DNA from 3 places in the Streptomyces sp. NBC_00872 genome. Region 1 is predicted to be linked to each of the others. Evidence: riboswitches for the same ligand, from Rfam matches in the RefSeq annotation. Region 1 holds a riboswitch; each other region holds the start of a gene.
What was found. Region 1 has a riboswitch for thiamine pyrophosphate ahead of OG214_RS10815 (thiamine ABC transporter substrate binding subunit). Riboswitches for the same ligand answer to the same signal wherever they lie in the genome.
Positions count from the first base shown of each region.

Region 2: it holds a riboswitch for thiamine pyrophosphate, as region 1 does, so the genes downstream of both, thiO (glycine oxidase ThiO) here and OG214_RS10815 (thiamine ABC transporter substrate binding subunit) in region 1, are expected to answer to the same signal.
Region 3: it holds a riboswitch for thiamine pyrophosphate, as region 1 does, so the genes downstream of both, thiC (phosphomethylpyrimidine synthase ThiC) here and OG214_RS10815 (thiamine ABC transporter substrate binding subunit) in region 1, are expected to answer to the same signal.

Region 1 covers NZ_CP108806.1:2,557,578-2,567,612, reverse strand. The annotation lists gene rpsB (30S ribosomal protein S2) at 495-1,421, shown strand; gene tsf (translation elongation factor Ts) at 1,516-2,352, shown strand; gene pyrH (UMP kinase) at 2,510-3,274, shown strand; gene frr (ribosome recycling factor) at 3,400-3,957, shown strand; gene OG214_RS10825 (phosphatidate cytidylyltransferase) at 3,957-5,042, shown strand; gene rlmN (23S rRNA (adenine(2503)-C(2))-methyltransferase RlmN) at 5,201-6,307, shown strand; TPP riboswitch at 6,410-6,535, shown strand; gene OG214_RS10815 (thiamine ABC transporter substrate binding subunit) at 6,643-7,737, shown strand; gene OG214_RS10810 (ABC transporter permease) at 7,812-9,425, shown strand; gene OG214_RS10805 (ABC transporter ATP-binding protein) at 9,431-10,035, shown strand, end outside.
Region 2 covers NZ_CP108806.1:6,668,055-6,678,089, forward strand. The annotation lists gene pknB (Stk1 family PASTA domain-containing Ser/Thr kinase) at 1-1,026, opposite strand, end outside; gene OG214_RS28485 (thiazole synthase) at 1,526-2,332, opposite strand; gene thiS (sulfur carrier protein ThiS) at 2,339-2,557, opposite strand; gene thiO (glycine oxidase ThiO) at 2,554-3,747, opposite strand; TPP riboswitch at 3,745-3,858, opposite strand; gene OG214_RS28500 (FAD-dependent oxidoreductase) at 3,990-5,213, shown strand; gene OG214_RS28505 (Rv2175c family DNA-binding protein) at 5,478-5,843, shown strand; gene thiE (thiamine phosphate synthase) at 5,949-6,599, shown strand; gene metF (methylenetetrahydrofolate reductase [NAD(P)H]) at 6,670-7,587, shown strand; gene OG214_RS28520 (hypothetical protein) at 7,639-8,640, shown strand; gene OG214_RS28525 (phytoene desaturase family protein) at 8,697-10,035, opposite strand, start outside.
Region 3 covers NZ_CP108806.1:4,682,386-4,692,420, forward strand. The annotation lists gene OG214_RS20000 (DUF5326 family protein) at 1-195, shown strand, start outside; gene OG214_RS20005 (SsgA family sporulation/cell division regulator) at 906-1,340, shown strand; gene OG214_RS20010 (YibE/F family protein) at 1,432-2,946, opposite strand; TPP riboswitch at 3,018-3,163, shown strand; gene thiC (phosphomethylpyrimidine synthase ThiC) at 3,156-4,988, shown strand; gene OG214_RS20020 (hypothetical protein) at 5,049-5,876, opposite strand; gene OG214_RS20025 (metallophosphoesterase) at 6,024-7,124, opposite strand; gene OG214_RS20030 (LacI family DNA-binding transcriptional regulator) at 7,363-8,475, opposite strand; gene hisC (histidinol-phosphate transaminase) at 8,913-9,995, shown strand.

The DNA.
Region 1 (10,035 bases):
CCGGTGGCCGCGGCGGCGGAGTGGCAGAACAGTGGGAACAGCGGGACGACGAGAGCGAGAGCGAGAACGAGGGCGAGAACGGGTGCGAGGAGAGGGACGAGGACGCGGGGTCCCCGCCGCCGTGACAGCGCACGGGAGGGACGGCCCGCGCGGACACGGCGGACAGGACGGGCAGGACGGACAGGGGGACATACGCCGATACGGACAGTGATCATGGCACCCAGCGTGGCCCGGAACGACGCGATCGCGCTGATCATGACCCGGATCTGTGGAGTACCGACCGGTTGTGGACAGCGCCGTCACCCGTGGGTGCGAAGGTCCCGTACACTTCTTGTGGCGATCCGGGTCACCGGGTCGACTTCGCACGCCCCGCCATCGGCCCTCTTCGCGCCGATGTCAGCGCTTCTCGGTCCTCCGTGGCACAGCGCACCGGGACGTCAGGCGCGTCCGCCGTCCGGCGGACGCGACAACCGAGTACCTCAAGGAGTACGGCCATGGCCGTCGTCACGATGCGGGAGCTGCTGGAGAGCGGCGTCCACTTCGGTCACCAGACCCGCCGTTGGAACCCGAAGATGAAGCGGTTCATCTTCACCGAGCGCAACGGCATCTACATCATCGACCTGCTCCAGTCGCTGTCGTACATCGACCGCGCCTACGAGTTCGTCAAGGAGACCGTCGCGCACGGCGGCTCCATCATGTTCGTCGGTACGAAGAAGCAGGCCCAGGAGGCCATCGCCGAGCAGGCGACGCGCGTCGGCATGCCCTATGTCAACCAGCGCTGGCTGGGCGGCATGCTCACCAACTTCTCCACCGTCTACAAGCGCCTCCAGCGTCTGAAGGAGCTTGAGCAGATCGACTTCGAGGATGTGGCCGCCTCCGGTCTCACCAAGAAGGAGCTGCTGGTCCTCTCCCGCGAGAAGGCCAAGCTGGAGAAGACCCTCGGTGGTATCCGCGAGATGCAGAAGGTGCCCAGCGCCGTCTGGATCGTCGACACCAAGAAGGAGCACATCGCCGTCGGTGAGGCGCGCAAGCTCCACATCCCGGTCGTCGCGATCCTCGACACCAACTGCGACCCCGACGAGGTCGACTACAAGATTCCGGGCAACGACGACGCGATCCGCTCCGTCACCCTGCTCACCCGCGTGATCGCCGACGCCGTCGCCGAGGGCCTCATCGCCCGCTCCGGTGTCGCCACCGGCGACTCCAAGCCGGGCGAGAAGGCCGCCGGCGAGCCGCTCGCCGAGTGGGAGCGCGACCTGCTCGAGGGCGAGAAGAAGGAAGACGCCGAGAAGGCCGCCGAGGCAGCCAAGCCGGAGACCGACGTCCAGACGTCCGCCGAGACGGAGAAGGTCGCCGACGCGGAGGCCGAGGCCCCGGTCGCGGACGCCGAGGCCCCGGTCGCGGACGCCGAGCAGGCCTGACCCTTTCATCGGTTCGGCAGTTGACGGCGGGGGCCGTACGGCCCCCGCCGTTCACCCGTAGATCTTTCAGACCTTCGAGAGAGAATTACAGATCATGGCGAATTACACCGCCGCCGACGTCAAGAAGCTCCGTGAGCTCACCGGCGCCGGCATGATGGACTGCAAGAAGGCGCTGGACGAGGCCGACGGCAACGTCGACAGCGCCGTCGAGTTCCTCCGCGTCAAGGGCCAGAAGGGCGTCGCCAAGCGCGAGGGCCGTTCGGCCGAGAACGGCGCCGTCGTCTCCCTCATCTCCGAGGACAAGACCTCCGGCGTTCTGCTCGAGCTGAAGTGCGAGACGGACTTCGTCGCCAAGGGCGAGAAGTTCCAGACCGTGGCCAACACGCTCGCCGCACATGTCGCCGCGACGTCCCCGGCCGACCTGGAGGCGCTGCTCGCCTCCGAGATCGAAGCCGGCAAGACCGTTCAGGCGTATGTGGACGAGGCGAACGCCAACCTCGGCGAGAAGATCGTCCTGGACCGCTTCGCGCAGTTCACCGGCGGTTACGTGGGCGCGTACATGCACCGCACCATGCCCGACCTCCCGCCGCAGGTCGGTGTGCTGGTCGAGCTGGACAAGGAAGACGCCCTGGTCGCCAAGGACGTCGCGCAGCACATCGCCGCCTTCGCCCCGAAGTACCTCAGCCGCGACGAGGTCCCGGCCGAGACGGTCGAGAACGAGCGCCGTGTCGCCGAGGCCACCTCGCGTGAGGAGGGCAAGCCCGAGGCCGCCCTTCCCAAGATCGTCGAAGGTCGCGTCAACGGCTTCTTCAAGGAGGTCGTCGTCCTGGAGCAGGCGTTCGCGAAGGACAACAAGAAGTCCGTCCAGAAGGTCCTGGACGAGGCCGGTGTCACCCTGAAGCGCTTCGTGCGCATCAAGGTCGGCATCTGAGTCTGTACGCGATCAACCGAAGACCCCGATAGGGTCTGACGCAGTCGTCCGCGTACGCGCCGGGCGACCGCAGATCTGACGAGGAGGCCATTGCCGCACTGGGAACCGTGAGGACCCCCGGCAATGGCCTTCTTCGTATGTGCACGAGGAGATCTCCATGGAACAGGCCGACAAAGCCGACAAGAGCGACGACGGCACGAAGCACGGCCGCTTCATGCTGAAGCTGTCCGGTGAGGCGTTCGCCGGCCGGGGAGCGCTCGGCGTCGACCCCGACGTCGTACACGCCATCGCCCGCGAGATCGCCGCAGTCGTCCGGGACGGCGCCCAGATCGCGGTCGTCATCGGCGGCGGCAACTTCTTCCGCGGCGCCGAACTCCAGCAGCGCGGTATGGACCGGGCGCGCTCCGACTACATGGGCATGCTCGGCACGGTGATGAACTGCCTGGCCCTCCAGGACTTCCTGGAGAAGGAAGGCATCGACTCCCGCGTCCAGACCGCCATCACCATGGGCCAGGTCGCGGAGCCGTACATCCCGCTGCGCGCCGTGCGCCACATGGAGAAGGGCCGAGTGGTCATCTTCGGCGCCGGTATGGGCATGCCGTACTTCTCCACCGACACCACCGCCGCCCAGCGCGCCCTGGAGATCGACGCCCAGGCCCTGCTGATGGGGAAGAACGGGGTGGACGGGGTGTACGACTCCGACCCCAAGACCAACCCCGACGCGGTCAAGTTCGACGCGCTGGAGTACAGCGAGGTGATCGCCGGCGATCTGCGCGTCGCCGACATGACCGCGATCACGCTCTGCCAGGACAACAAACTGCCGATCCTTGTCTTCGAACTGCTGAAGGAAGGCAATATCGCGCGTGCGGTCAAGGGTGAGAAGATCGGCACGCTCGTGAGCGACCAGGGCACCCGGACCTGATCCGGGGCGGCCCCGTACGGGATGGACAGAGCCCTGCCGGTCGGACACCGTGCAGGAGAGACGCGACGCAGGTTCCGCCGGCCCACGCGCACGCCGGGCCCACTCAAGACACGCAGGAGCAAGTGGTGATCGAAGAGACCCTCCTCGAGGCCGAGGAGAAGATGGAGAAGGCCGTCCTGGTCGCCAAAGACGACTTCGCCGCGATCCGCACAGGGCGGGCACATCCGGCGATGTTCAACAAGATCGTGGCGGACTACTACGGTGCCCTGACCCCGATCAACCAGCTCGCCTCGTTCGCCGTGCCCGAGGCGCGGATGGCCGTGGTGACCCCGTTCGACAAGAGCGCCCTGCGCAATATCGAGCAGGCGATCCGTGACTCCGACCTCGGCGTCAACCCGAGCAACGACGGCAACATCATCCGGGTGGTGTTCCCGGAGCTGACCCAGGACCGCCGCAAGGAGTTCATCAAGGTCGCCAAGACCAAGGCCGAGGACTCGAAGATCTCGATCCGCGCGGTCCGCCGCAAGGCCAAGGAGACCATCGACAAACTGGTCAAGGACGGCGAGGTCGGCGAGGACGAGGGACGCCGCGCGGAGAAGGAGCTCGACGACACCACCGCGAAGTATGTCGCGCAGGTGGACGAGCTGCTCAAGCACAAGGAAGCCGAGCTGCTCGAGGTCTGATGAACGACTCTTCCCGGGGGGCCCCGCCGACGGCCGGTTACTCCGGTTACACCGACTACTGGGGACCGGCCGACCACGGGGCCGCCCCGGCGGGTCCCGCGTACGACGCGCTTGACGCACAGCAGACTCGCCCCATGCCCATCGTGCCCGACGGACCCGCGAACGGCGGGGACCAGGATGACGACCGGGAGGGTGCTCGGCCGGGCGGCCCTCTGTTCCGTGACGAGACTCCACAGGAGCCCATGGGAGCCCCATCGCCACCGCCGCCCAAGAAGCGGGCGGGCCGTGATCTGCGCGCGGCCATAGGAGTGGGACTCGGGCTCGGCGCGCTCGTCGTGGCGTCGCTCTTCATCGTCAAGGCCGTGTTCGTCGGCGTCGTCGCGGTCGCGGTGGTCGTCGGTCTGTGGGAGCTGACGTCCCGGCTCGATGAGAAGAAGGGCATCAAGGCCCCGCTGGTACCGCTGGCCGTCGGCGGCGCCGCGATGGTCGTCGCCGGCTATCTGCGCGGCGCCGAGGGCGCCTGGGTCGCCATGGCCCTCACGGCGCTCGCGGTGCTGGTCTGGCGGATGACGGCACCGCCCGAGGGCTATCTCAAGGACGTCACCGCGGGGGTCTTCGCCGCGTTCTACGTGCCGTTCCTGGCCACCTTCGTGGCGATGATGCTCACGGCGGACGACGGCCCGCGCCGGGTCCTGATGTTCATAGTGCTCACGGTCGTCAGCGACACGGGCGCGTACGCGGTCGGCTGGCGCTTCGGTACGCACAAGCTCGCGCCGCGCATCAGTCCCGGCAAGACCAGGGAGGGACTGGGCGGAGCCATCGTCTTCGCCATGGTGGCGGGCGCGCTCTGTATGGAGTTCCTGATCAACGACGGCATCTGGTGGCAGGGGCTGCTGCTGGGGCTGGCGGTCGCGGCCACCGCCACGCTCGGCGATCTCGGCGAGTCCATGATCAAGCGGGATCTCGGCATCAAGGACATGGGCACCCTGCTGCCGGGACACGGCGGCATCATGGACCGGCTCGACTCGCTGCTGCCCACGGCGCCGGTGGTCTGGCTGCTGCTGGTGATCTTCGTAGGGTCCTGACCCGGGCGCCGGGGCGCCGCCGAGCGCCGGTCCGCGTGAGCGGCTTTCGCGGCTCAGGCGCCTCGGACCACGCCTTTGACCAGGCCCGATACCGTACGGGGGCCCGTTGTCCACAGGGCAGCGGGCCCCCGCCGTACGTCTGCGACACTGGATCCACCATGCCTGTACCTGGAGAACTCACCTTTGTCGCGCCCCGCGGAGCCAAGAAGCCCCCGCGGCATCTCGCCGACCTCACCCCCGCCGAGCGCCGCGAGGCCGTCGCCGCGATCGGCGAGAAGGCGTTCCGTGCCAACCAGCTTTCGCAGCACTACTTCGCGCGGTTCGCACATGACCCCGAGCAGTGGACCGACATCCCGGCCGCCGCGCGTCAGAAGCTCGCGGAAGAACTGCTGCCCGACCTGATGTCGGTGGTGCGGCACATCTCCTGCGACGACGACACCACCCGTAAGACGCTCTGGCGGCTGCACGACGGCACCCTGGTCGAGTCCGTGCTGATGCGCTATCCGGACCGGGTCACGATGTGTATCTCGTCGCAGGCGGGCTGCGGGATGAACTGCCCGTTCTGCGCCACCGGACAGGCCGGTCTCGACCGCAATCTGTCCACCGCCGAGATCGTCCACCAGATCGTGGACGGGATGCGCGCCCTGCGTGACGGCGATGTGCCCGGCGGTCCCACCCGGCTGTCGAACATCGTCTTCATGGGCATGGGCGAGCCGCTCGCCAACTACAAGCGGGTGGTCGGCGCGATCCGTCGGCTGACCGACCCCGAGCCCGACGGTCTGGGGCTGTCGCAGCGCGGGATCACCGTCTCGACGGTCGGTCTCGTGCCCGCGATGCTGCGCTTCGCCGACGAGGGCTTCAAGTGCCGGCTCGCGGTCTCCCTGCACGCGCCGGACGACGATCTGCGCGACACCCTCGTCCCGGTCAACACGCGCTGGAAGGTGCGGGAAGTGCTGGACGCGGCGTGGGAGTACGCGGAGAAGTCGGGCCGCCGGATCTCCATCGAGTACGCGCTGATCCGTGACATCAACGACCAGGCGTGGCGCGGTGACCGGCTGGGACGGCTGCTCAAGGGCAAGCGGGTGCACGTCAATCTGATCCCGCTCAACCCGACACCGGGTTCGAAGTGGACGGCCTCGCGCCCCGAGGACGAGAAGGCCTTCGTCGATGCGATCGCGTCCCATGGCGTGCCCGTGACGGTACGGGACACCCGGGGCCAGGAGATCGACGGAGCGTGCGGACAGCTGGCCGCGTCGGAGCGGTAGGGCGTTCGGGGTGGCTCGCGGACGCCTGGCGGGCGGACCGTCCGGGAGGCGAACCGGGCCCCGATTTGCGGTGCATGTAACCTTGGCGCGAACGCATTGCATATTTTCCGACAGGGGAGCGCCACAGCGCTGAGAGTGCGGCACATGTCCGTGAGAGCGGGCAACGGTCGCAGACCCTCTGAACCTCGCCCAGGTCATTCTGGGTAGGAAGTTCGGTCACTACTCAAGCTGTTGCGCCCTGCCCGCGGTCCGGTCCGGCCGGACTCCGGGCAGGGCCGCGTCTTCTCCTGGACATCCCAGGAGGAAAATCAGTGAGCACGAACAGCGTCAGAAGGATGGCGGTCGCCGCGGTCGCCGCCGCGCTCGGTGTCTCGTCCCTCGCCGCCTGCGGCGGCTCCGACGACTCCGCGTCGTCCGGCGGCGGTGGTACGGGCGGCGGCGGGACACCGTCGAAGACCGTCACCCTGGTCAGCCATGACTCGTTCAACGCCTCTCCCGCCGTACTCAAGGAGTTCACGAAGCGGACCGGCTACACGGTCAAGGTGCTCAAGAGCGGAGACGCGGGCGAGGCCCTCAACAAGGAGATCCTGACGAAGGGTTCGCCCCAGGGCGATGTCTTCTTCGGCGTCGACAACACCCTGCTCTCCCGCGCCCTCGACAACGGCCTGTTCACGCCGTACGAGGCGAAGGGGATCGACCAGGTCGACGCGGCCACCCGGCTCGACCGGAGCGAGAACCGCGTCACACCGATCGACACCGGTGATATTTGTGTCAACTACGACAAGAAGTACTTCGCGGACAAGAAGCTCGATCCGCCCCGGTCCTTCGGCGATCTGCTCAAGCCCGAGTACAAGAATCTGCTGGTCACCGAGAACGCCGCGACCTCCTCACCCGGCCTCGGCTTCCTTCTCGGCACGGTCGCGCGGTACGGCGACGACGGCTGGCAGGAGTACTGGACGAAGCTGAGGGCCAACGGGGTCCAGGTCGTGGACAGCTGGGAGCAGGCCTACAACGAGAGCTTCTCGGGCTCGGCCGGCGGCAAGAAGGCCAAGGCCGACCGCCCGCTCGTCGTCTCGTACGCCTCCAGCCCGCCCGTCGAGGTGCTGTACGCGGAACCGCGGCCGAAGGAGGCCCCGACCGGCGTCTCCACGGGCACCTGCTTCCGGCAGATCGAGTTCGCCGGGCTGCTGACGGGCGCGAAGAACGAGACGGGCGGCAAGGCCCTACTGGACTTTCTGATCAGCGAGACCTTCCAGGCGGACATGCCGCTGAACATGTTCGTCAATCCGGTCGTCCAGGATGTGCCGCTGCCCGAACTCTTCACCGAGTTCGGCGCGAAGGTCGACAAGCCGGAGACGATGGCGCCCGACGAGATCACCACCGGCCGTGAGCAGTGGATCCAGTCGTGGACCTCACTCGTAGTGAAGTAGCCGTCAGGACCAGGGCCGGAAAAGGGCCGCGGCGCGGGGCGGCCGGGCGCGCGAACGCCGTCCGGCTCGCCCTGATGGCCGTCCCCGTCGCGTTCTTCGCGGTCTTCTTCGCCTATCCGGTGACCGCGATCGTCGGCCGCGGGCTCACGTCCGAAGGCGTCTGGCGGTTCGGCCGCATCGGTGAGGTACTGAGCCGTCCCGACATCCTCGACGTCCTGTGGTTCACCACCTGGCAGGCGCTCGCCTCCACCGCCCTCACTCTGCTGATCGCACTGCCCGGCGCGTATGTCTTCGCGCGCTTCGACTTTCCCGGCAGACAACTGCTGCGCGCGGTGGTCACCGTCCCGTTCGTCCTGCCCACCGTGGTCGTCGGTACGGCCTTCCTGGCGCTGCTCGGGCGTGGCGGACTGCTCGACGAACTGTGGGGCGTACGGCTCGACACCACCGTCTGGGCGATCCTCCTCGCGCATGTCTTCTTCAACTACGCCGTGGTCGTCAGGACCGTGGGCGGTCTGTGGGCACAGCTCGATCCGCGCCAGGAGGAGGCCGCGCGGGTGCTGGGCGCGGGCCGGTTCATGGCCTGGTGGCGGGTGACGCTGCCGGCCCTCGCCCCCGCCGTGGCCGCCGCCGCGCTGATGGTCTTCCTCTTCACCTTCACCTCCTTCGGGGTCGTACAGATCCTCGGCGGCCCCGCCTACTCCACCCTGGAGGTGGAGATCTACCGGCAGACCGCGCAACTGCTCGACCTGCCCACCGCGGCCGTGCTCACACTCGTACAGTTCACGGCGGTCGGCGGAGTGCTGGCCGTCCACGCGTGGACGGTACGCAGACGCGAGGGCACGCTGAAGCTCGTCGACCCCGCGCTCACGGCGCGCAGACCGCGCGGGGCCGGGCAGTGGGCGCTGCTCGGCGGAGTGCTCGGCACCGTGCTGCTGCTGGTACTGCTGCCGCTGGGCGTCCTCGTCGAGCGCTCCCTCGACGGACCGGGAGGGTACGGTCTCGGCTTCTACCGGGCGCTCGGCTCGGTGGAGGCGAGCGGCGGGACCTTTCTCGTACCGCCGCTGGAGGCCGTCTGGAACTCGCTGCGGTACGCGCTGGTCGCGACCGCCGTCGCGCTGGTGGTGGGCGGTCTGGCCGCCGCCGCGCTCACCCGGCGAGCGGGCCGGCTCGTCCGGGGCTTCGACGCGCTGCTGATGCTGCCGCTCGGGGTCTCCGCCGTGACCGTCGGCTTCGGTTTTCTGATCACGCTCGACAAGCCGCCGCTCGATCTGCGTGCCTCCTGGATTCTGGTGCCGCTCGCGCAGGCCCTGGTGGGCGTCCCCTTTGTCGTACGGACGATGCTGCCTGTGCTGCGGGCGGTGGACGGACGGCTGCGCGAGGCGGCGGCCGTCCTCGGAGCGTCCCCGCTGCGTGTCTGGCGCGAGGTCGATCTGCCGCTGGTACGCAGGGCGTCGCTGGTCGCGGCGGGTTTCGCGTTCGCCGTCTCGCTCGGTGAGTTCGGTGCGACAGTGTTCATCGCGCGCCCGGACCGGCCGACGCTGCCGGTGGCCGTGGCACGGCTGCTGGGACGGCCCGGCGAGCTCAACTACGGGCAGGCCATGGCCCTGTCCACCGTACTGATGGTGGTGTGCGCGGTGTCGCTGCCGGCGCTGGAACGTATCCGTACCGACCGCTCCGGGGAGTTCTGATGGCCCTGCTGACCCTGTCGGACGTCACCGTGCGGTTCGGTGACCGTACCGCGCTCGACGCGGTCGATCTGGAGATCGCCGAACACGAGACCGTGTGTGTGCTGGGGCCGAGCGGAAGCGGCAAGTCGACACTGCTGCGGGTGATCGCCGGACTGACCCCACCGGACGGCGGACGGGTCCTGCTGGACGGCGCCGACCAGTCGGGGGTGCCCGTGCACCGGCGCGGGGTCGGGCTGATGTTCCAGGACCATCAGCTCTTCCCGCAGCGGGACGTGGGCGGCAATGTCGCCTTCGGGCTGCGGATGCGCGGTGCCCCGCGCGGTGAACGGACAAGCCGGGTGGCGGAGTTGCTCGACCTCGTCGGGCTGCCGGGCGCGGAGCGGCGGGCCGTCGCCGCACTGTCCGGCGGTGAACAGCAGCGGGTCGCGCTGGCGCGGGCGCTCGCCCCACGGCCACGGCTGCTGATGCTGGACGAGCCGCTCGGACAGCTCGACCGGAGTCTGCGCGAACGGCTCGTGGTCGAACTGCGCGGTCTCTTCGGACGGTTGGGTACGACCGTGCTCGCCGTCACCCATGACCAGGGCGAGGCGTTCGCGCTCGCCGACCGGGT
Region 2 (10,035 bases), 4.1 Mb from region 1:
GACGACCGCCGCCACGATGCCCCTGCGGGGCACGGTCACGCGTCGGCGGGGCGGGGAGCCTGGCGGAACCATCTCCAGCCGGCTGGTGTGCAGGACACGGCGCGGGATCACCGCCGTACGGTTCTCGGCGCCCGCCTCCCCGGTGGTCCTGGCCCCCGGCGGTACGGCGTCGAGCTGTGCGTCACTGAGCGCGGCGCGCGCCACACGGGCCCTGGCGAGCAGCGCCACCGCGTCCTCGGGCCGCAGCTCCGGATCCCGGGCGGTGGCCACCGCGACCAGCTCGTCCAGCTCGGCGGCGAGCCCGGGAACACTGGCCGACGGCGCGGGGACGTCCTCGTTGAGATGCCGGTAGAGCACCTGCGCGGGGGTGTCCCCGCCATGCGGCTTGGCACCGGTCAGCATCTCGTGGAGTACGACCCCGCAGGCGTACACGTCGACCCGGGTGTCGGACGTGCCGTACTCGATCTGCTCCGGTGCGAGATACGACACGGTGCCGAGCACGGTCCCGGTCGTATGGGTGACATCACCCACGGCCCGCACGAGCCCGAAGTCCGCGACCTTGACCCGGCCGTCGTCGCCTATCAGCACGTTCTCCGGCTTCATGTCCCGGTGGACGAACCCGGCCCGGTGGGCCGCGCCGAGCGCGGCGAGCACGGGCTCCAGGATGTCCAGCGCGGCCCGCGGCTGGAGCGCGCCGCGCTCACGCAGTACGTCACGGAGGGTGCAGCCCGCGACGTACTCCATCGCGAGATAGACGTACGCTCCCTGCGCGCCCTGGTCGAAGACCGCGACCACATTGGGGTGCGACAGCCGGGCCACGGACTTGGCCTCACGGATGAACCGCTCCACGAAGGTGACGTCGGTGGCGAGCGCGGGATGCATCACCTTGAGGGCCAGGACCCGGTCCAGCCGGGTGTCGAGGGCCCGGTAGACCGTGGCCATGCCACCGACGGCGATACGCGCGTCGACGCGGTAACGACCGTCGAGCACCTGCCCGACGATGGGGTCGTGAAGGGTGGTGTCCACGCCCCGAGTCTACGGTGACGCCTCCCGGCGGTGCGCCTCCCGGCTAGGGGGCCGTGGTGCGGGGCGCGTTTCGGCTGGGGCCGGTTTTTGTGTGCGGGTTGTCGCCGGGGCCCCCTCCGGGGGCATATCCGGGACAGCACGATTTACGGCGCCTTTAGCCGTGCGTTGGATACGGGCGGCCGTGCGCCACAAATCACGCTCAAGCGTCCCGGACACGCCCCCTGCACGACCCCCTTCACCGCCCGTCACCGACCAGGCCTGGCCGGGCGCACCGCCCACCGGCGGGCAGTCGGGCCTCCGGCGGGAGGGGGTCGGGGTCGCAGGAGGTGCGTGTCCGGACACTAAAGCGTGATTTGTGCCGCACACCGAGCCGCACCCGACAACGAGACCCGCACGCGGCGTAAATCATGCCGTCCGGACATGTACCTCCGGAGGCCCCGGCACCCGCACCACCCACGCACCGCACCCGCGCCGCAGGCGCGCACCGCCCCCACGACCCCTAGCCGGGAGGCGAGAACGCCGGGCGTTCCGGGTCAAGGTCGCCCCGGCCGTCCCTCGGTGACGACGCCGTCGCGAAGTGGCGGCGGGGGATCCGTCCCGCCCGGTACGCCAGCCGTCCCGCCTCCACCGCGTGCCGCATCGCCTCCGCCATCAGCACCGGCTCCCGCGCCCGGGTGACCGCCGACGCCAGCATCACCGCCGCGCACCCCAGCTCCATCGCCAGCGCCGCGTCCGACGCGGTGCCCGCGCCCGCGTCCAGGATCACGGGCACGCCCGCCCGCTCCACGATGAGCTCGAAGTTGTGCGGGTTGCGGATGCCGAGGCCCGAGCCGATCGGTGAGCCCAGCGGCATGATCGCGGCGCAGCCGACGTCCTCCAGCTTTCTGGCGAGTACGGGATCGTCGTTGGTGTACGGCAGCACCGTGAACCCGTCGTCGACCAGTGTCTCGGCCGCGTCCAGCAGCTCGATCGGATCGGGCAGCAGGGTCCGCTCGTCCGCGACCACCTCCAGCTTGATCCACTCCGTACCGAGCGCCTCGCGCGCCAGCCGGGCGGTCAGGACCGCCTCGCCCGCCGTGAAGCACCCCGCCGTGTTGGGCAGGGCGCGGATGCCCAGGGAGCCGAGTACGGAGAGGACCGAGCCCCGGACCGTGGGGTCGAGACGGCGCATCGCGACCGTGGTGAGTTCCGTGCCCGAGGCGCGCAGGCAGCGTTCCAGCACATCGAGGCTGGGCGCCCCGCCGGTCCCCATGATCAGCCGTGAGTTGAGGACGGTGGAGCCGATGGTGAGCCGGTCGTCGGCCATGGCGGCTCAGCCTCCCTGGACCGCGGTGAGGACTTCCACCCGGTCGCCGTCGCCGAGCACCGTCCGGGGCCAGTGGCCGCGCGGTACCACCGTCTCGTTGACGGCGGCGGCGACACCCGAGGGCGCGGGGGTGAGGGAGGCGACCAGGATGTCGAGGGTGGTGCCGGGGGCGAGACCGCGGGCCTCGCCGTTCACGGAGACGGTCACACGGACGGAGGTGCTCATACGGTCAGCTCCCGCGGTACGGAGGTGAGGTCCTGCGGTTCGGAGGTGAAGCGGCGCGCGGTGAAGGGGCGCGCCACGTCCGGGAGTTCGCCGGTGGTCAGCGCCGCGGCCAGCGCGTCGCCGGTGACCGGTGTGAGCAGCACCCCGTTGCGGTGGTGCCCGGTCGCGAGATGCAGCCCCGGCAGCGCGGTCGGCCCCAGCAGCGGCGCGTTGTCCGGCGAGCAGGGGCGCAGTCCCGCGCCGGTCTCGGTGAGCGGCAGCTCGGTGATGCCGGGGACCAGTTCGTGCGCGTCCCGCAGCAGCTCGTACACCCCGCCCGCGGTGACGGTGGTGTCCCAGCCCAGTTCCTCGCTGGTGGCGCCGACGACCAGCTCGCCGTTCTCGCGCGGCACCAGATACACCTGGCTGCCGCGCACCACGGCCCGGACCGTCCTGGACAGGAAGGGCGCGTACGGACGGGGCACCGTCAGCCGCAGGACCTGGCCCTTGACGGGCCGTACCGGCGGCAGGACGTCGTCCGGAACGCCCGCCAGCCGGCCGCTCAGACTGCCGGCCGCCACCACCACCTGGTCCGCGGTGAGCGCGCGCCCGCCGTCCAGCACGGCGCCGGTGGCCCGGTCCCGTACGACGGACAGCCGCTCGGCCCGGGCGCGGTGGAAGACCACCCCGGCCCGTTCACAGGCCGTGAGCAGGGCCGAGGCCAGCCGGCGGGGATCGATCTGGTGGTCGCCGTCCACGCGCAGACCGCCGCGTACGCCCGGCGCGAGCATCGGTTCGAGGCGCCGGCACTCGCGCCCCGTGAGCCACTCGGACGTCAGGCCCGAGCGCCGCTGAAGGGCGTGCAGTTCGCGCAACTCGGCGCGGTCGTCGGTGTCTAGGGCGACGGCGAGGGTGCCGCAGGCGCGGTAGCCGGTCTCGTGGCCGCTCGCCTCCTCCAGCTCGGCCACGAACTCCGGATAGCGCTCCGCCGAGGCGAGATTGAGCCCCAGCAGGAGCTGTTCGCCGTGGTGGAGTTCGGTGACGGCGGCGAGCATGCCCGCCGCCACCCGCGCGGCGCCCCCGCCGGGACCGGGATCGACGACGGCGGTGCGCAGTCCGCGCTGCGCGGCCCGCCAGGCCGTGACCAGACCGATGATCCCGCCGCCGATGACCAGGACATCGGAAGCGGTCTTCTCCTGAGACGACTGCATGGGCGTCCAGCCCCTCCCTTCGCCGGCATGACCCGGATCAGGTTCGTACGGTCGGAGGCCGCTTCAGCCTCCCTCTCAGCCCGGTGCGTCCGGACTCCCGCGAGGTAGTGTCGACGGCCAGCGTAACGCGCGCCCCGCCGCGTGGTAAGGCCGTCCGGCCGGGGGCGGGGGCCGGAACATCCCTCCGTCCGGCGCCGGAACATCCGTCCTCCCGACGGCCGTCGGCTGCTTAAGGTGATCGGGTGAGCGAGCAGAAGCAGAGCCGGCGCGAACAGCCGGGCGTGGTCATCGTCGGTGCGGGCATGGCGGGTGCGCAGACCGCCGTGGCCCTGCGGGAGAACGGCTACGAGGGTCCGGTCACCCTGATCGGCGCGGAACCCCATCCGCCGTACGACCGGCCCCCGCTCTCGAAGGCGGTCCTGCTGGGCACGGCGGACGGCTCGGCCTTCGACATCGACTTCGAGGCGCTCTCCGTCCGGCTGAGACTCGGTGTCGAGGTGACCGGACTGCGCCCCGGCGCGCGGGAGGTAGACACCGCGGCCGGGCCCGTTCCGTACGACGTACTGGTCCTCGCCACCGGCGCGGAGCCGGTCGGGCTGCCCGGCGCCGCGTCCGTGCCGGGAGTCCATCTCCTGCGGACCCTCGACGACGCCGAGGCGCTGCGGCCCGTGCTCGACCGGCGGGACCGGATCGTGGTCGTCGGCGCCGGGTGGATCGGCGCCGAGTTCACCACCGCCGCCCGCGAGGCCGGGTGCGCCGTCACGGTCGTGGAGGCGGCGGACCGGCCGCTGCCGGGCGCCCTGCCGGCCGAGGTCGCCGCACCGATGGCGCGGTGGTACGCGGAGAGCGGCGCCGAACTGCTGACCGGCGTCCGGGTGGCCGGTGTCGAGCCGGGCACGGTGGTCCTCGCGGACGGCAGGCGGCTGCCCGCCGACGCGGTGGTCGTGGGCATAGGGGCGCGGCCCTCGACGGACTGGCTGACCGGCTCCGGTATCGCGCTGGGCCCGGACGGGGCGATCGTCGCGGACGAGCGGCTGGCGACGTCCCTGCCCGATGTCTACGCGGTCGGCGACTGCGCGTCCTTCCCGTCCGCCCGTTACGGCGAGCGGCTGCTCGTGCACCACTGGGACAACGCGCTCCAGGGCCCGCGTACGGTCGCCGCCCAGGCCGTCGGCGAGAGCGAGCGGCTCTACGATCCCGTGCCGTACTTCTGGTCGGAGCAGTTCGGCCGGTTCGTCCAGTACGCGGGCCATCACGCGGCGGAGGACACCCTGGTGCGGCGCGGCGATCCCGCGGACGCCGCCTGGTCGGTGGTGTGGCTGCGGGACGGGGCGCTGATGGCCCTGCTCGCCGTCGGCAGGCCACGTGATCTGGCGCAGGGCCGCAAGCTGATGGAGACGGGGGCCCGGCTGGACCCGCTGCTGGCCGCCGATCCCTCCGTACCGCTGCGCAAGGCCGTTCTCTGAGGTTTCTCGGCGTGCCGCCGGGTTTTCCCGCGTTCCGACGGGGTTTTCCCGCGTGCCACCGGGTTTTCCCGCGCGGGGACGGGCGCTTCTCCGGCGTACGGGCAGGCGCTTCTCCGGCGCGCGGCCGGGCGTTTCCCGGCGCACGGGCGGGCGCTCCTCGGCGTACGGGCGGGCCCGTCGCGCTCGTTCCCGGCCGGGCGTGGTGACCGCTCCTGCCGGAGCCGGTTCGTGGCGTCTGTCAGTCCGGGATGGCACGCTTGTCGTGTGACCGAGATTGACGCAAAGATCGATGCTCTCGTCCCCGCCTGGCTTCACCTGCCCGACATCGCGGAAGCCCTCGATGTCGAGGTGACGCGCGTGCGGCAGTTGGTGAAGGAAGGGCAGCTCATCGCCGTGCGCCGCGGTGAGAACAGGACACTCCAGGTGCCCGCCGCCTTCATCGACAGCGGCAAGGTCGTCAAGGGCCTCGCCGGGACCCTGACGCTGCTGAGGGACGACGGCTTCGCCGACGAAGAGATGCTCGAATGGCTCTTCACCCCCGACCCGACCCTGCCGGGCACGCCCGCGCAGGCGCTCAGCGAGAATCGCGGCACGGAGGTGAAGCGCCGGGCCCAGGCGCTCGCCGTCTGATCCACTCATCATCCGCGGTGTGCGGCGGTGCCCCCATGGCCGCGTGACGGTCCCGGTACCGCCGCACACCGCCGACCCGACGGGGGACTTCCCATGCCCGAGGCCATGTCCGGGGCCCGTGCGCCGCTCTCCGACGCCCGGCTCTATCTCTGCACGGACGCGCGCAAGCGGCAGGGGGACCTTCCCGAGTTCCTCGACGCCGTGCTCGCGTCCGGTGTGGACATCGTGCAACTGCGCGACAAGGGCATGGAGGCGGCCGAGGAGCTGGACCACCTCCAGGTCTTCGCGGACGCCTGCCGCCGCCACGGCGCGCTGCTCGCGGTGAACGACCGCGCGGATGTGGCCCATGCCGCCGGCGCGGACGTACTGCATCTGGGACAGGGCGATCTGCCCGTCCCGGCGGCCCGCGCGATCCTGGGGGACACCCCGCTGATCGGCCGTTCCACCCATGCCGCGGCCGAGGTGGACGCGGCCGTCGTCGAGCCGGGCGTGGACTACTTCTGTACGGGCCCGTGCTGGCCCACCCCGACCAAACCGGGCCGCCATGCCCCCGGGCTCGATCTGGTGCGCCATGCCGCCGCGCTGGCCACGGACCGGCCGTGGTTCGCGATCGGCGGTATCGACGCGGGCAATCTCGACCAGGTGCTGGACGCCGGTGCCCGCCGGATCGTCGTCGTACGGGCGATCACCGAGGCCGACGACCCGGCCGCGGCGACGGCCGGACTGGCCAAGCGCGTACGGGACCGGACCGTGTGACGCGACCGTAAAGCCGGACAAATACCCCCGTCCGGTTGGGAGACCGCCACGCCCTCGATAACCTGCACCCATGGCCTTCGGCACAGCTTCGACCAGATCGGATCACGCACTGACCGTGCGTGATCTGCTCGCGACCGGCAAGACATCGTTTTCGTTCGAGTTCTGGGCGCCCAAGACCGAGAAGGGTGAACGGAATCTCTGGAACGCGCTGCGCCGGGTCGAAGCCGTGGGGCCGAGTTTCGTCTCCGTGACCTATGGCGCGGGCGGCTCCACCCGGGCGGGCACGGTCAAGGCCACGGAGCGGATCGCCTCCGACACCACCCTCACCCCGGTCGCGCATCTCACGGCCGTCGGCCAGTCCGTCGCCGAACTGCGCAACATGGTCGGGCAGTACGCCGACGCCGGGATCCGCAACATCCTCGCCGTACGGGGCGATCCGCCCGGCGATCCCATGGGCGAGTGGGTCAAGCACCCGGACGGCGTCCGCTACGCCGCCGAACTGGTCAGGCTCATCAAGGAGTCCGGCGACTTCTGTGTCGGAGTGGCGGCCTTCCCGGAGATGCATCCGCGCTCGTCCGACTGGGACACCGATACCAGGCATTTCGTGGACAAGTGCCGCGCGGGTGCCGATTACGCGATCACGCAGATGTTTTTCGAAACGGACGGATATCTGCGGTTGCGTGACCGGGTCGGCGCTGCCGGTTGCGCGACACCGATCATTCCCGAGATCATGCCGGTCACCAGCGTCCGGATGCTGGAGCGGCTGCCGCAGCTCAGCACGGCCGTCTTCCCGGCCGAACTGAAAGAGCGGATCCTCTCCGTCAAGGACGATGCCGCCGCTGTACGCTCCATTGGCATCGAGTTCGCGACGGAGTTCTGCGCGGAGCTGCTCTCCGAGGGTGTTCCCGGCTTGCACTTCATCACCCTCAACAACTCCACCGCAACGCTCGAAATCTACGAGAATCTCGGACTGCACGAGCAGTCGTGACCGGTCGTACCCGCCCTGTCCCGGGCGGGTGGCCGCAGGAGAGGGGCGGGCATGGGCTGGACGGTCCTCTACATCGCATTCGGCATCGTGGCTCTGTGGCTGCTGGGCGAGGTGCTGCTCCAGTACAAGGCGCGACTGCGCTGGCGACTGCTCGCCTTCAGCGGCTTCATGGGTGTGGTTCTCGGTGTTCTGCTGCCCTCCGTCCTGGTCATCGCACTGGGTGCGATCGCCTTCGCCGTCGGTCAGACCTATGTGACGCTCTCCTTCCGCCGGGGCTTCTCCACCGGCTGGGCGATAGGCGGCAGTCCGGGGGCCAGCCGCCGCCGGAAGGACACCGGCCGGCCGGCCGCCGAGCGCGAACCGTCGCTGGAGGTCTCGGATCTGGAGTACCAGCCGGCCGCCGCGCCCGCGGAGGCCACCGCGGCCTATGACCCGGAGCCGGTCTACGAGCCGGAGCCGATGCCCGACGACACCGGGCAGTACGGCGTCTACAACGACTACGACACCCCGGCCCATGACGCGCCCCAGCAGGGCCGGACCCAGCAGCCCGACGCCGACGGATGGGGCAGCGGCGCGTACGACGCGTACCCGGGCTACCAGCAGCCGGGCGGCCAGGACAGCTATACGGGACAGGGCGGTTACGCGGCGCACGACGCCTACCCGGGCCAGGACGCCTACCCGGGTCCGGACCAGGACGCCTACCAGCCGGGCCACTCGGGCGAGCACACCTACGCGAGCCAGGAGAACTACCCGGGCCAGGACGTCTACGCGCAGCAGTACGACTACGGGAACGGCCAGCAGCAGTACACCGGATACTCCGATCCGTACGCCGACCAGGCCAACGGCGGTCAGCAGTACGGCTCGTACGACAGCTTCGGCGGCCAGCAGCCGTACACCGACTCCTACGGCGGCCAGCAGCAGTACGGCGCCGAGACCCCGCCCGGCGGCGTCTGGGTCCCGCAGCAGCGCGAGGGCGAGCAGGCACCGCCGCCGCAGCAGCCCCAGCAGCAGGGCTACGACCCCGACTACAACGAGCAGCAGTACCGCTACTGACGGCCCGTCGTATCCGATCGACGGTCAGGTCGGGTCAGGCGGCATCGGCCGACGGCTCACTGTGAGCCCCGGAAGCCGGCCCCCTCGACGATCAGCCCTGCCACCAGCGCCCCCGACATCCCGGCATGCGCGAGTCCGCCGCCCGGATGCGCCCAGCCGCCCGCCAGATACAGCCCGGACAGCCGCGTGGTGTTCGCCGGACGGAGCAGCCGCCCCGCCGCCCCGGCCAGCGCGGGCGCCGGCACCGAGCCACCCGCCGCACCCGTCTGCGCCGCGGTGTCGGCGGGCGTCCGTATCTCGCGCCACATCAGCCGCTCCGTGATCCCCGGAACGGCCGCCCCCGCCGCGGCCACCAGCACATCGGCGTATCGCTCGCGCAGCGCGCCGTCCGTCCAGTCCACCGGGCCCTGCGGGGCGACCGTCGCGGTGACCGTGACCGCCTCATGGTCACCGTCGGGCCGCGTCGCCGCGTCATCGGGCCGCAGCACCGCGACCGTGGGCCGCTCGGCCGTGCGGCCCGCGAAGACATCGGCGGCCTCGGCGCTTCCGTCGGGGGAGTGCACCACCGTACGGTGCACGGCGTCCCCGTCCCGGGCGCCGCGCAGCGCCAGCAGCACCGTGAACCGGCCGGGCACCGGAGCGCCGCCCGCCTTCGGTGGCCGTGGCTCGCCGTCATCCCACAGCTCGCGCTCCACGAGCCGCCCCGGCGCGATGCCCGCCACGACCCGGTCCGCCGCCACGACCGTGCCGTCCGCCAGCTCGATCCCGGTGGCCCCGCCGTCCTTCTCCGCGATCCGGGTCACCTCGGCCCCGAAGACGAACTCCACCTTGCGGGCCAGGCACCGCTCGTACACCGCGCGGGCCAACTCCCGCATCCCGCCCCGCACATACCAGCTCCCGAAGGTCTGCTCCAGATACGGGAGCAGCGCGGCGCCCGCCGGCGCGTGGCGCGGATCGAGTCCGTACGACAGGGCGTATCCGTCCAGCAGGGCCGCCAGCCGGGGATCGGCCAGCTCCCAGGCGCCGATCTCCGCGATCGTGGCGGCCCGGCGCGCGCCGCGCAGCAGCCGGCGCTGCCGCACCGCCGGATACGGATCGCGCCCGAGCACCTGCCGGTCGGTCCACAGGGGCTCTTCGAGCAGCGGCCGGCGTGAGCGGTCCCAGGCGTCACGGGCCCGGCCGAGGAACTCTCCCCACCGCTCCCCGGCGCCCGCGCCCAGTGCCGCGTCCAGGGCGGAGACCACGCCTGCCCGTGACGCGTTCGGCAGCCGTACGCCGGTGCCGTCGGCGAAGACATGGCGGCTCGCCGGATCGACCTGACCGAGCTGGACGCACCGCTCCAGCGGCTCCTTGCCGGTCTTGACGAACAGATCGCGGTAGACGGCGGGGAGATGC
Region 3 (10,035 bases), 2.1 Mb from region 1:
GGGTTGCCCTGGTGGGTGAAGTGGATCGCGGTGCCTGTGATCGCCCTCGTGGTGTTCGGCGGACTGATCATGAGTGTGGTCACGTTCGTGATCGGAGTGCTCTTCAAGCTGCTGATCTTTGTGGCACTCGTCGGCGGACTCATCTATGTCGTACGGAAGTTCATGTCCTCCTCGTCCTCACGGGGTGACTGGTAGGAGCCGGCGGCGACCGGCAGGCCAGACCGCGCGTACGGCCGTTAACTCGCGCGAGGGAAAGGTGAACCGGAAACCATCCCGGTGAGCGGCCTGCCCCTAGAGTGACAAATCCCACCGTTCCCCGGTCCCCCTCAGGGGTGCGGCGGGCGCGCGGGGGCGGCCCCCGCGGGCGGGCCCTCGCCCGACGGCATGCCTGGGGGTGACCTTGGCCACGGCTACAAGACGCGCAGCTCCGACCCTGATCGGTCCGGTGCCTCGCGCGCCGCGCCGCTTCGGCCGACGCGCCCGCTCGGGCCGACAGGCTCCCTTCCGCATCCGGACGGAGCGCCCGCGAAACCGCTCACGCGTGAGACCGCGCTCCCGCTGCCCGCCACGTATCGGAGTGTTCTCTCCCCGGCGGGGCGGTTCAGCGACCGGTGCAAGATCACCGACTCGATCGGCCGTCGGCGCGACACGCTCGACGCGCCCGTCCGTTTCGGATCACGGAGGCGATCGTGGCTGCTTCTGTGCCACTCCGCGAACGGAAGCAACAGCTCTCGACGGTCGAGTGATTACACAGAGAGACCGGATTGTTGCTCAGTCCGCTCGCCTTCTCTGTCTGTATCTGAAAACTTACTCCTTGTGATCTGCTAGCGCTTACAGGACGATTGCGTCAAGAGGGTCAACGGGGATCATTCCCAGCCACTGTTTCATCTACTCCGGAGTACACGATGCGCGAGTCGGTGCAGGCCGAGGTCCTGATGAGCTTCCTCGTCTCCGAGGAGCTGGCGTTCCGGATCCCGGTGGAACTCCACTACGAGATGAGAGATCCCTACGCCGTGCGCATGACATTCCATCTGCCCGGCGACGCGCCTGTCACCTGGACCTTCGGCCGTGAGCTGCTGCTCGACGGGATCAATACGCCCAGCGGTGACGGCGATGTGCATATCGCGCCCACGGAGCCCGAGGACCTCTCCGATGTCCATATCCGGCTCCAGGTCGGAGACGATCACGCGCTCTTCCGGGTCAGTGCCGCGCCGCTGGTGGCCTTCCTGGACCGTACGGATCGACTGGTTCCGCTCGGTCAGGAGCGCACGCTCGGTGACTTCGAGGGCAATCTCGAGGAGGCGCTCGGCCGCATTCTGGCTGAGGAGAACGCCGGCTGAGCCGGATGGAACGGGGCCGTCCGGGTGATCCTTTCCCGCCGAACGAATATCCGGACGGGACGGCGTTTTCCGGGCCGGGACGGCCGAGGGACTACTTCTTACGGCGTCGGCCCTTGCCGCCGCCCAGTTTGCGCGCCGATGCGCTCTGTACGGGCAGCGAGGGCGCCGCTTCCGGGCCCTCGGGATCCGAGGCGCCCACCGGGCCTGTCAGGGCTGTCGGGTGTGCCGGACCCGCCGGGCCCGCCGGACCCGCCGACCGGGCGCCCGCTGTCCCACCAGCCGCCGGGTACGGCGTTACGGAAGGCAGGGCCTCCACGGGGGCCCTCGGCGGGGCCAGGGGCGAGCCCTTCGCCCCCGCGCGGTCGGCGGAGACCACCAGCGCCGCCAGCGCCGTGGTCACCGGTACGGATGCGACCAGACCGATCGAGCCCACCAGGGTTCTGACGATCTCCTCCGCCACCAGTTCACTGTTCGCGACCGTCCCCACCCCTGACTGCGCGATCGAGAAGAGCAGCAGCAGGGGCAGCGCGGCGCCCGCGTAGGCGAGGACGAGCGTATTGACCACCGAGGCGATATGGTCCCGCCCGATCCGGATACCCGCCCGGTAGAGGGCACGTGGTCCCATCGACGGATCCGCCTGGTGCAGCTCCCAGACCGCTGAGGTCTGGGTGACGGTCACATCGTCGAGGACTCCGAGTGAGCCGATGATGACGCCCGCCAGCAGCAGACCGCTCATATCGATTTCGGGATAGAGGCCATGGATCAGTCCGGTGTTGTCATCGGTATTACCGGTCAGGCTCGCCCAGCCGATGAAGAGCGATCCCAGCAGTCCGATCAGCAGCAGCGAGATCAGCGTGCCGAGGACCGCGACCGAGGTACGGGCTGTCAGACCGTGGCACATATAGAGCGCGAGCAGCATGATCGCGCTGGCTCCGACCACTGCCACGACCAGTGGATTCGAGCCCTGAAGGATCGCGGGCAGGATAAACAGCGTCAGCACGGCGAATGAGACGGCGAGTGCGACCAGGGCCATGACACCGCGTAGCCGCCCCACCACGACCACCGCCAGGGCGAAGATCCCCGCCAGCAGAGCCATGGGGAATTTGCGGTTCACATCCGTCACGGAGTACTGGAGATCGCGGGGCGCGTCGGGTGCGTAGGCGACCACTACGCCCTGTTTCACGTGAAACTGTCGCGGCGCGTCCGGCTGGACAACCTCGATAAAGGTGTGCCCCTTCTCCTTGCCGCTGGTGACCTCGATCGTCGCCTTGGCGCAGTCACCGTTCTCCGCCCGCTCCGCCTCGCGCCCCTGGGGTTTTGAGATGTCGCCGGTGGACGGGATCTGGGCGGCGTTCACGTCCTTGCAGTCCACCCGCTCGATCTGCACCACCTGACCCTGCTCGGTCTGCCGGTCGAAGCCCACACCGGTGCGCTCATGCGCCGGCGTACCACCCGGCCAGAGAACAGCCAGCCCGACGACCACCGCGGTCGCGAACGGAATCAGGACCGCGGCGATGACCTTGCGGAGGTGCTGGGAGACCGGCGCGGCGGGGCCATGGCTGTGCGAGTGTCCATGTGATTCGTGGGTCTGCTGGGGTGAGGTCACCCTCCGATCATCGCAAGAAGCGAGAGGCCCTCTGTTCAGCACGCCGGATATGACGCTAGCGTGGTGTCACCTTTTGCACACGCGGGAGCTCGGAGCACCGGGCTGAGAGGGCGCTGACTGTGTAGTCCCGGGGAGCATCCCCGAGACCCCTGAGCTGCGCCGACCGCTGAACCTGTTACCGGGTAATGCCGGCGTAGGGAGTAGGTCTCATGACCGTTCAGGACGCACACACGCCTGCCTCCGATTCGGGAGATCCGAACGAGGCTCAGAGGTCCATCGGCTGGCACAAGGGATATGTCCAGGGTTCACGCCCCGACCTTCAGGTGCCGGTCCGCCGGGTGCATCTCACCAATGGCCAGGACGTGACGCTGTACGACACGTCGGGGCCGTACACCGATCCCACCGTCACGACGGATGTACGCCGGGGTCTCGCGCCGCTGCGGGAGAACTGGATCATCGGGCGGGGCGACACGGAGGAGTACGCCGGCCGGCCGGTCCGCCCCGAGGACGACGGACTCAAGCACACGGCGCCGCGCGGGGGACTGCGTAATCTCGACGCGGTCTTCCCGGGCCGGCCGCGTCAGCCGCGCCGGGGCCGGAGCGGGCAGGTGGTGACGCAGCTCGCGTACGCCCGTCGCGGGGACATCACCCCGGAGATGGAGTATGTCGCGATCCGCGAGAACGTGTCCCCGGAGGTCGTCCGCGAGGAGATCGCGGCGGGCCGCGCCGTACTGCCGGCCAATGTCAATCATCCGGAGATCGAGCCGATGATCATCGGCAAGCGGTTCCTGGTGAAGGTCAACGCCAATATCGGCAATTCCGCGGTCACTTCCTCCATCGAGGAGGAGGTGGAGAAGATGACCTGGGCGACGCGCTGGGGCGCCGACACGGTGATGGACCTCTCCACCGGCCGCAATATCCACACCACGCGTGAGTGGGTGCTGCGCAACTCCCCCGTGCCCATCGGCACCGTGCCGCTCTACCAGGCGCTGGAGAAGGTCGACGGCAGGGCCGAGGAGCTGACCTGGGAGATCTACAAGGACACGGTCATCGAGCAGGCCGAGCAGGGCGTCGACTACATGACGGTCCATGCCGGGGTGCTGCTGCGGTATGTGCCGCTGACGGCGCGCCGTAAGACGGGCATCGTCTCGCGGGGCGGTTCGATCATGGCGGCCTGGTGTCTGGCGCACCACAAGGAGTCGTTCCTGTACGAGAACTTCGAGGAGCTCTGCGAGATCCTCGCGGCGTACGACGTGACGTACTCCCTGGGCGACGGTCTGCGGCCGGGGTCCATCGCGGACGCCAACGACGAGGCCCAGTTCGCCGAGTTGCGTACGCTCGGGGAGCTGAACTCGACCGCGAAGCGGCTGGGCGTACAGACGATGATCGAGGGGCCGGGCCATGTCCCGATGCACAAGATCAAGGAGAACATCGACCTTCAGCAGGAGATCTGCGAGGAGGCGCCGTTCTACACGCTCGGCCCGCTGACGACCGATGTGGCTCCGGCGTACGACCACATCACCTCCGGGATCGGTGCGGCGATGATCGCCTGGTGGGGGACGGCGATGCTCTGCTACGTCACCCCGAAGGAACATCTCGGTCTGCCGAACCGGGACGACGTCAAGACCGGTGTCATCACCTACAAGATCGCGGCCCATGCGGCGGACCTCGCCAAGGGGCACCCGGGGGCGCAGGACTGGGACGATGCCCTCTCCGACGCCCGGTTCGAGTTCCGCTGGGAGGACCAGTTCAATCTGGCCCTCGACCCGGACACCGCCCGGGAGTTCCACGACGAGACCCTCCCGGCCGAACCGGCGAAGACGGCCCACTTCTGCTCGATGTGCGGCCCCAAGTTCTGCTCGATGAAGATCTCGCAGGACATCAGGCAGCGACACGGCGGTGATATGGCGGGCACCGGGGTGACGGACGCCGCTACGGAGGACGGCGCGATCGGAACCGCGGAGATCGAGGCGGGTATGGCACAGAAGTCCAAGGAGTTCGCGGCAAGCGGCAACAGGGTGTATCTGCCGCTGGCCGACTGACCCCCGCGGTTCGCGTGAGCGGCGGGGGCGGTCTTCTGGGCCCCCGCCGCTCGGGCGGGTTCACTCCGGGGGATGGTCCGGGCCGCCGAAGTCGGGGCTGGTGAAGTCCGGGCTGGTGAAGCTCGGACGCTGGCCGGTGGTGGCGCCTTCGTCCGGGCTGGTGAAGTCCGGCCGGCTGTAGCCGATCTTGGGCAGGTGCTTGATCGACCTGGGTGGTGGGGCGGCCGGATCCGTGCTCGGGTCGGCCAGTGCGGCGCGCAGGAAGGGCAGAAGGCCGCGCTCCAGCAGGGCATGGCGCCAGGCCTCCCGCGCACGGGCCACTTCGTCGGGCAGCTCACCGCCCGTCGGCTCCTCGGCCGGAAGCTGCGTCGAACTGTTGCGCAGGGCCGTGATCAGCAGGCCGGTCGCGGCGGCCAGGATGCCTATCGCGGTGACGGCGCCGAAGAACCAGCCCACGGCGACCAGGCTGTCGGCGAACGCGGGTGGCCGGCTGAGCGCTTTGAGGAGATAGCCGACGAGCAGGAAGATCACCGCGGCCGTGCCCCCGAGCACCGGCAGCAGCACGGTGACGACAGCCGTCAGCCCCGCACCGGATCCCGTCGGCCCGCTCGCGTCGGGCTCCAGCACGGAATCGCGGACCGGGACGGAGGGCCCCGGCGAACGTGACTCCTCGCGGATCTTTCTGTAGTGCTCGTACTCGGCCGCGGCCGCCGTGGTGATCGGCGCCGTGGCGTTCAGGGCCATGGTGCGTAGCTGCTCGGTGTTGAGCCGCTCCCCGACCGAGGTGAGATCCGGCCGGTCGTGCGCGTTGCGCAGCACATCGTCGAGGATCCGCTCGAAATCCGCGCGATCCTCGCTCAGCAGGTGCGGAGCGCTGTTCATGTGCATCCCCCGATGCTCCGTAGGGCCGGTTCGCCCGCGTGGAACGGGCAGTTGGCGAAAACGGAGGAGAGCCTGCTACGGATAAACCGATGGTAGAGCTCTTCCGGCGCGCGATGACAGGGGGTTTGCGGAAATCACCCGCGCGACGGTGTTTCAGTTTTTCAGGGGAAGCCTGACGACCAGCAGCTTTCCCGCCATGGTCACTCCGCCGTCCATCGCGATGGCAAGTCCATCGGCATATACATGTGGCCCTTCCACCACCGGACCGCTGTCCGTCCCGCCGTCCGAGACATCTTCGGTGCCGACTTCGCCCAGCAGATAGGGAATGGGGCTGTGGCCATGGACGATGCGCTGACCGCCGTACTTGGAGAGCAGTTCCTGGACGGCCTGCGGGCCGCCTTCGTCGCGGAACGCGAAGCGTTTCGTGAGCTTGCGGAACAGATCCCAGCATTCGTCCGCGTCATTGCGGGTGAGGATCTGATGAATGGTGTCGTTGACGTCCTCGATCGTGGATCCGTAGTCCAGATAGGCCGTCGTGTCGGAGTGCACCAGCAGATGCCCCTCCTCCTCGACCACCGCGTCGAGCCGGGACATCCACTGGAGATGGACGTCCTGGAGGCGTTCCATATCGGTGCGCTGACCACCGTTGAGCAGCCAGGCGGCCTGGAAGGTGGCCGTACCCGCACCGGAGTTGACATGGGTGTCGCCGAACCGCCTGGCACCGATGAGCAGCAGTTCGTGATTGCCCATCAGCGCCTTGCAGTAGCCGCCCGCCGCCGCCGCCTCCGCGGAGAGCCGCATGACGAGATCGATGACACCGATGCCGTCCGGACCGCGGTCGGTGAAGTCTCCGAGGAACCAGAGGCGGGCGCTGCCCGCGCTCCAGTGGCCGTCGGCGTCGATCAGCCCCTGTTCGGCGAGGGCGGCGAGGAGTTCGTCGAGATAGCCGTGGACATCGCCGACGACATAGAGCGGGCCGAGGCCGTCCCCCGGGAACTCGGCGGCGGGGGCCAGCTGTACCTGCACCGTGTCCCCCCGGTTGATCACCGGGAGGTCGCGCTCGGTGGGGGTGTAGCCCTCCGGCGGCTCGTCGTCGGGGACGGCGTTACCGGGGTGCCCGGACATGGCTCCGGCCGTGGGGCCGGGCTGTCCGGGCAGTCCGGACTGCACGGGGACCTGTGCGTACGGCGGTACGCGGAAGTCGCGCAATGTCGCCGTCCGCACCACGGGTCCCTGGCCGGCCCCCTGTGTCATCGACCCCTCCACCGCCGTCGTACCGCCGTACACCTCTCGGGCCGTCCGTCCGGTGGCGGTGAGCCCGCCGGTGGTGAGGGAAGGTCCGTGGTGTCGTGCGCCCATCATAGGAATGCAGGTCGTCCTGTGTGACGCACCAGGGGTGGTGAATCCGATCGCACCTCGGGTTCAGCGGCGGGTTTCGCGCTGATCGCCCGAAATGCGAACGGTCCGGGCCTTCACCGGGCAGCGCCACCGGTCAGTCGCCCGCGGGAGAGCGGGGCGCGCTGACCGTGGTGCGCGGAGGGCGTCGCTGGGAGGAGGTGCGGACGATCAGTTCGGTCGGTATGACCTGCTCGACCGGCCGGTCCGTCTCCAGCCCCTCGATGGCGTCGATGAGGAGCTGGACGACGGCGGTGCCGATACGGCGCGGCTTGAGCGAGAGCGTCGTGATGGGCGGTTCCGTCGAGGCGTACACGGTGGACTCGCTGCAGCAGACGAGCAGGAGATCGTCCGGTACACGCAGTCCGTACCGCCGTGCGGCGGCGAGCAGATCGGTGCCGTTGGGATCGAAGAGCCCGTAGACGGCGTCGGGCCGGTCGGGGCGGGCCAGCAGCCGGTCGGCGGCGACGGCCCCGGCGCACGGGTCGTGGGCGGGATAGGACTCGTAGACCGGGTCCTGGCCGACGCGTTCGCACCAGTGCAGATAGGCGGTGGTGGAGAGCCGGGTGTAGGTGTCCGTGGTGGTGCCGGTGAGCAGACCGATCCGGCGTGCGCCGGCCGCGGCGAGATGGTCGAGCAGATCGAGGACGGCCGCCTCGTGGTCGTTGTCGACCCAGGCGGTGACGGGAAGGGTGCCCGCGGGCCGGCCGTCGGAGACGACGGGAAGACCCTGGCGGACGAGTTCGGTGACGACCGGATCGTGGTCGGAGGGATCGATGACGACGGTGCCGTCGAGAGCGACATTCGCCCAGACGTCATGGCGGGAGGTGGCGGGGAGGATGACGAGGGCGTAACCGCGGGCGAGCGCCGCGGAGGTGGCGGCCCTGGCCATCTCGGCGAAGTAGGCGAACTCGGTGAAGGTGAAAGGTTCATCCCCGTACGTCGTGACCGTCAGGCCGATGAGGCCCGACTTGCCGGTACGGAGGGTTCGGGCGGCGGCGGACGGTCGATAGCCGAGGCGTTCTGCGACCTCCCGGACATGGCGTCGTGTGGCGTCGGGTAAGCGTCCCTTGCCGTTGAGCGCGTCCGAGACAGTCGTGATGGAGACACCGGCTGCGGCGGCCACATCCCGGATGCCCGCCCGACCTTGCCGGCTTCCCCGGCGGGATGTGTCCGTCCGGCTCACCTGGTGTTTCCCTGCTGCTGTCATGGCGAGCCGATAGTAGGGCTCGGGCGGGCGGTGGGTCCGGTCGCACAATCACCTATGGGCAGGCACGTTTTTGCATGGTTGAAGATGGTTGATGGCCTTGGAACATAAGGGAGTTAACAGGTCTAGCGATGTTCTGCCATGCAACGAGCCGCATGGGCCTGTCGTAGGGCCCATGTTTCGAAGAGGTCTCAACTCACCTCTACGGGGGACGCGCGCCACGGAGCGAGCCACCGGCGCGCGCCAGGGAAGCGAGTGCGCCCCCTCTTCTGCGGCGGTCTCACGGCGGTCTCACGGCGGTCCTGCGGCGGTCCGGGAGGCGGTCCGGCGGACGCGGTTCGCAGGAGCCGCGAATCCTCATAAGGTGAACAGCATTGAAGTCGTCGTTGAAGTCGTCATAGAAGTTGTACGGACCCGTGAACGGCCGAGGAGGACCTGCGGTGAGTGAGACGAGCCCCAAGCTGCGCGCCGAGCTGGACGGCATCCCCACCTACAAGCCGGGCAAGCCGGCCGCGTCCGGCGGAGGGCCCGCCGCGTACAAGCTGTCCTCCAACGAGAACCCGTATCCGCCGCTGCCGGGCGTGATGGAGCGGGCGATCTCGGCCGCGGGCGTCTTCAACCGCTACCCGGACATGGCCTGCACCGGTCTGATGGACGAGCTGGCGGACCGCTTCGCCGTGCCCGTCACGCATCTCGCGACCGGCACCGGTTCGGTCGGTGTGGCTCAGCAGCTTGTCCAGGCCACCTCGGGCCCCGGTGACGAGATCATCTACGCCTGGCGCTCCTTCGAGGCGTATCCGATCATCAGCCGGATCTCCGGCGCGGCCTCCATAGAGGTGCCGCTGACCTCCGGCGAGGTGCACGATCTGGACGCCATGGCCGACGCGATCACCGAGCGGACCCGGCTGATCTTCGTCTGCAACCCCAACAATCCGACCGGCACGGTGGTGCGCCGCGCCGAGCTGGAACGGTTCCTCGACCGTGTTCCCGGCGATGTGCTGGTGGTGCTCGACGAGGCCTACCGCGAGTTCATCCGGGACAGCGAGGTGCCGGACGGTGTGGAGATCTACCGCGAGCGCCCGAATGTGGCCGTGCTGCGTACGTTCTCCAAGGCGTACGGGCTGGCCGGTCTGCGCGTCGGCTTCGCGATCGCCCGGGAACCGGTGGCCGCCGCCCTCCGGAAGACCGCCGTCCCCTTCGGTGTGAGCCAGATCGCGCAGGAGGCGGCGATCGCCTCCCTGCGTGCCGAGGACGAACTGCTGGGCCGGGTCGGCGCGCTGGTCGCCGAGCGTGCGCGGGTCTACAAGGGCCTGGTCGACCAGGGCTGGACCGTGCCCGAGACCCAGGCCAATTTCATCTGGCTCCGGCTCGGCGAGCACACGCTCGGCTTCGCGGCGGCCTGTGAGGCGGCCGGTGTGGTAGTACGGCCCTTCGCGGGCGAAGGGGTACGGGTCACGATCGGCGAGCACGAGGCCAATGACATCTTCCTCCAGGCGGCGGAGGCGTTCCGCAAGGAGCTGTAGCCGAGGTGATGTTGCTGTAGCCGGTGCGGTGCTGCCGGTC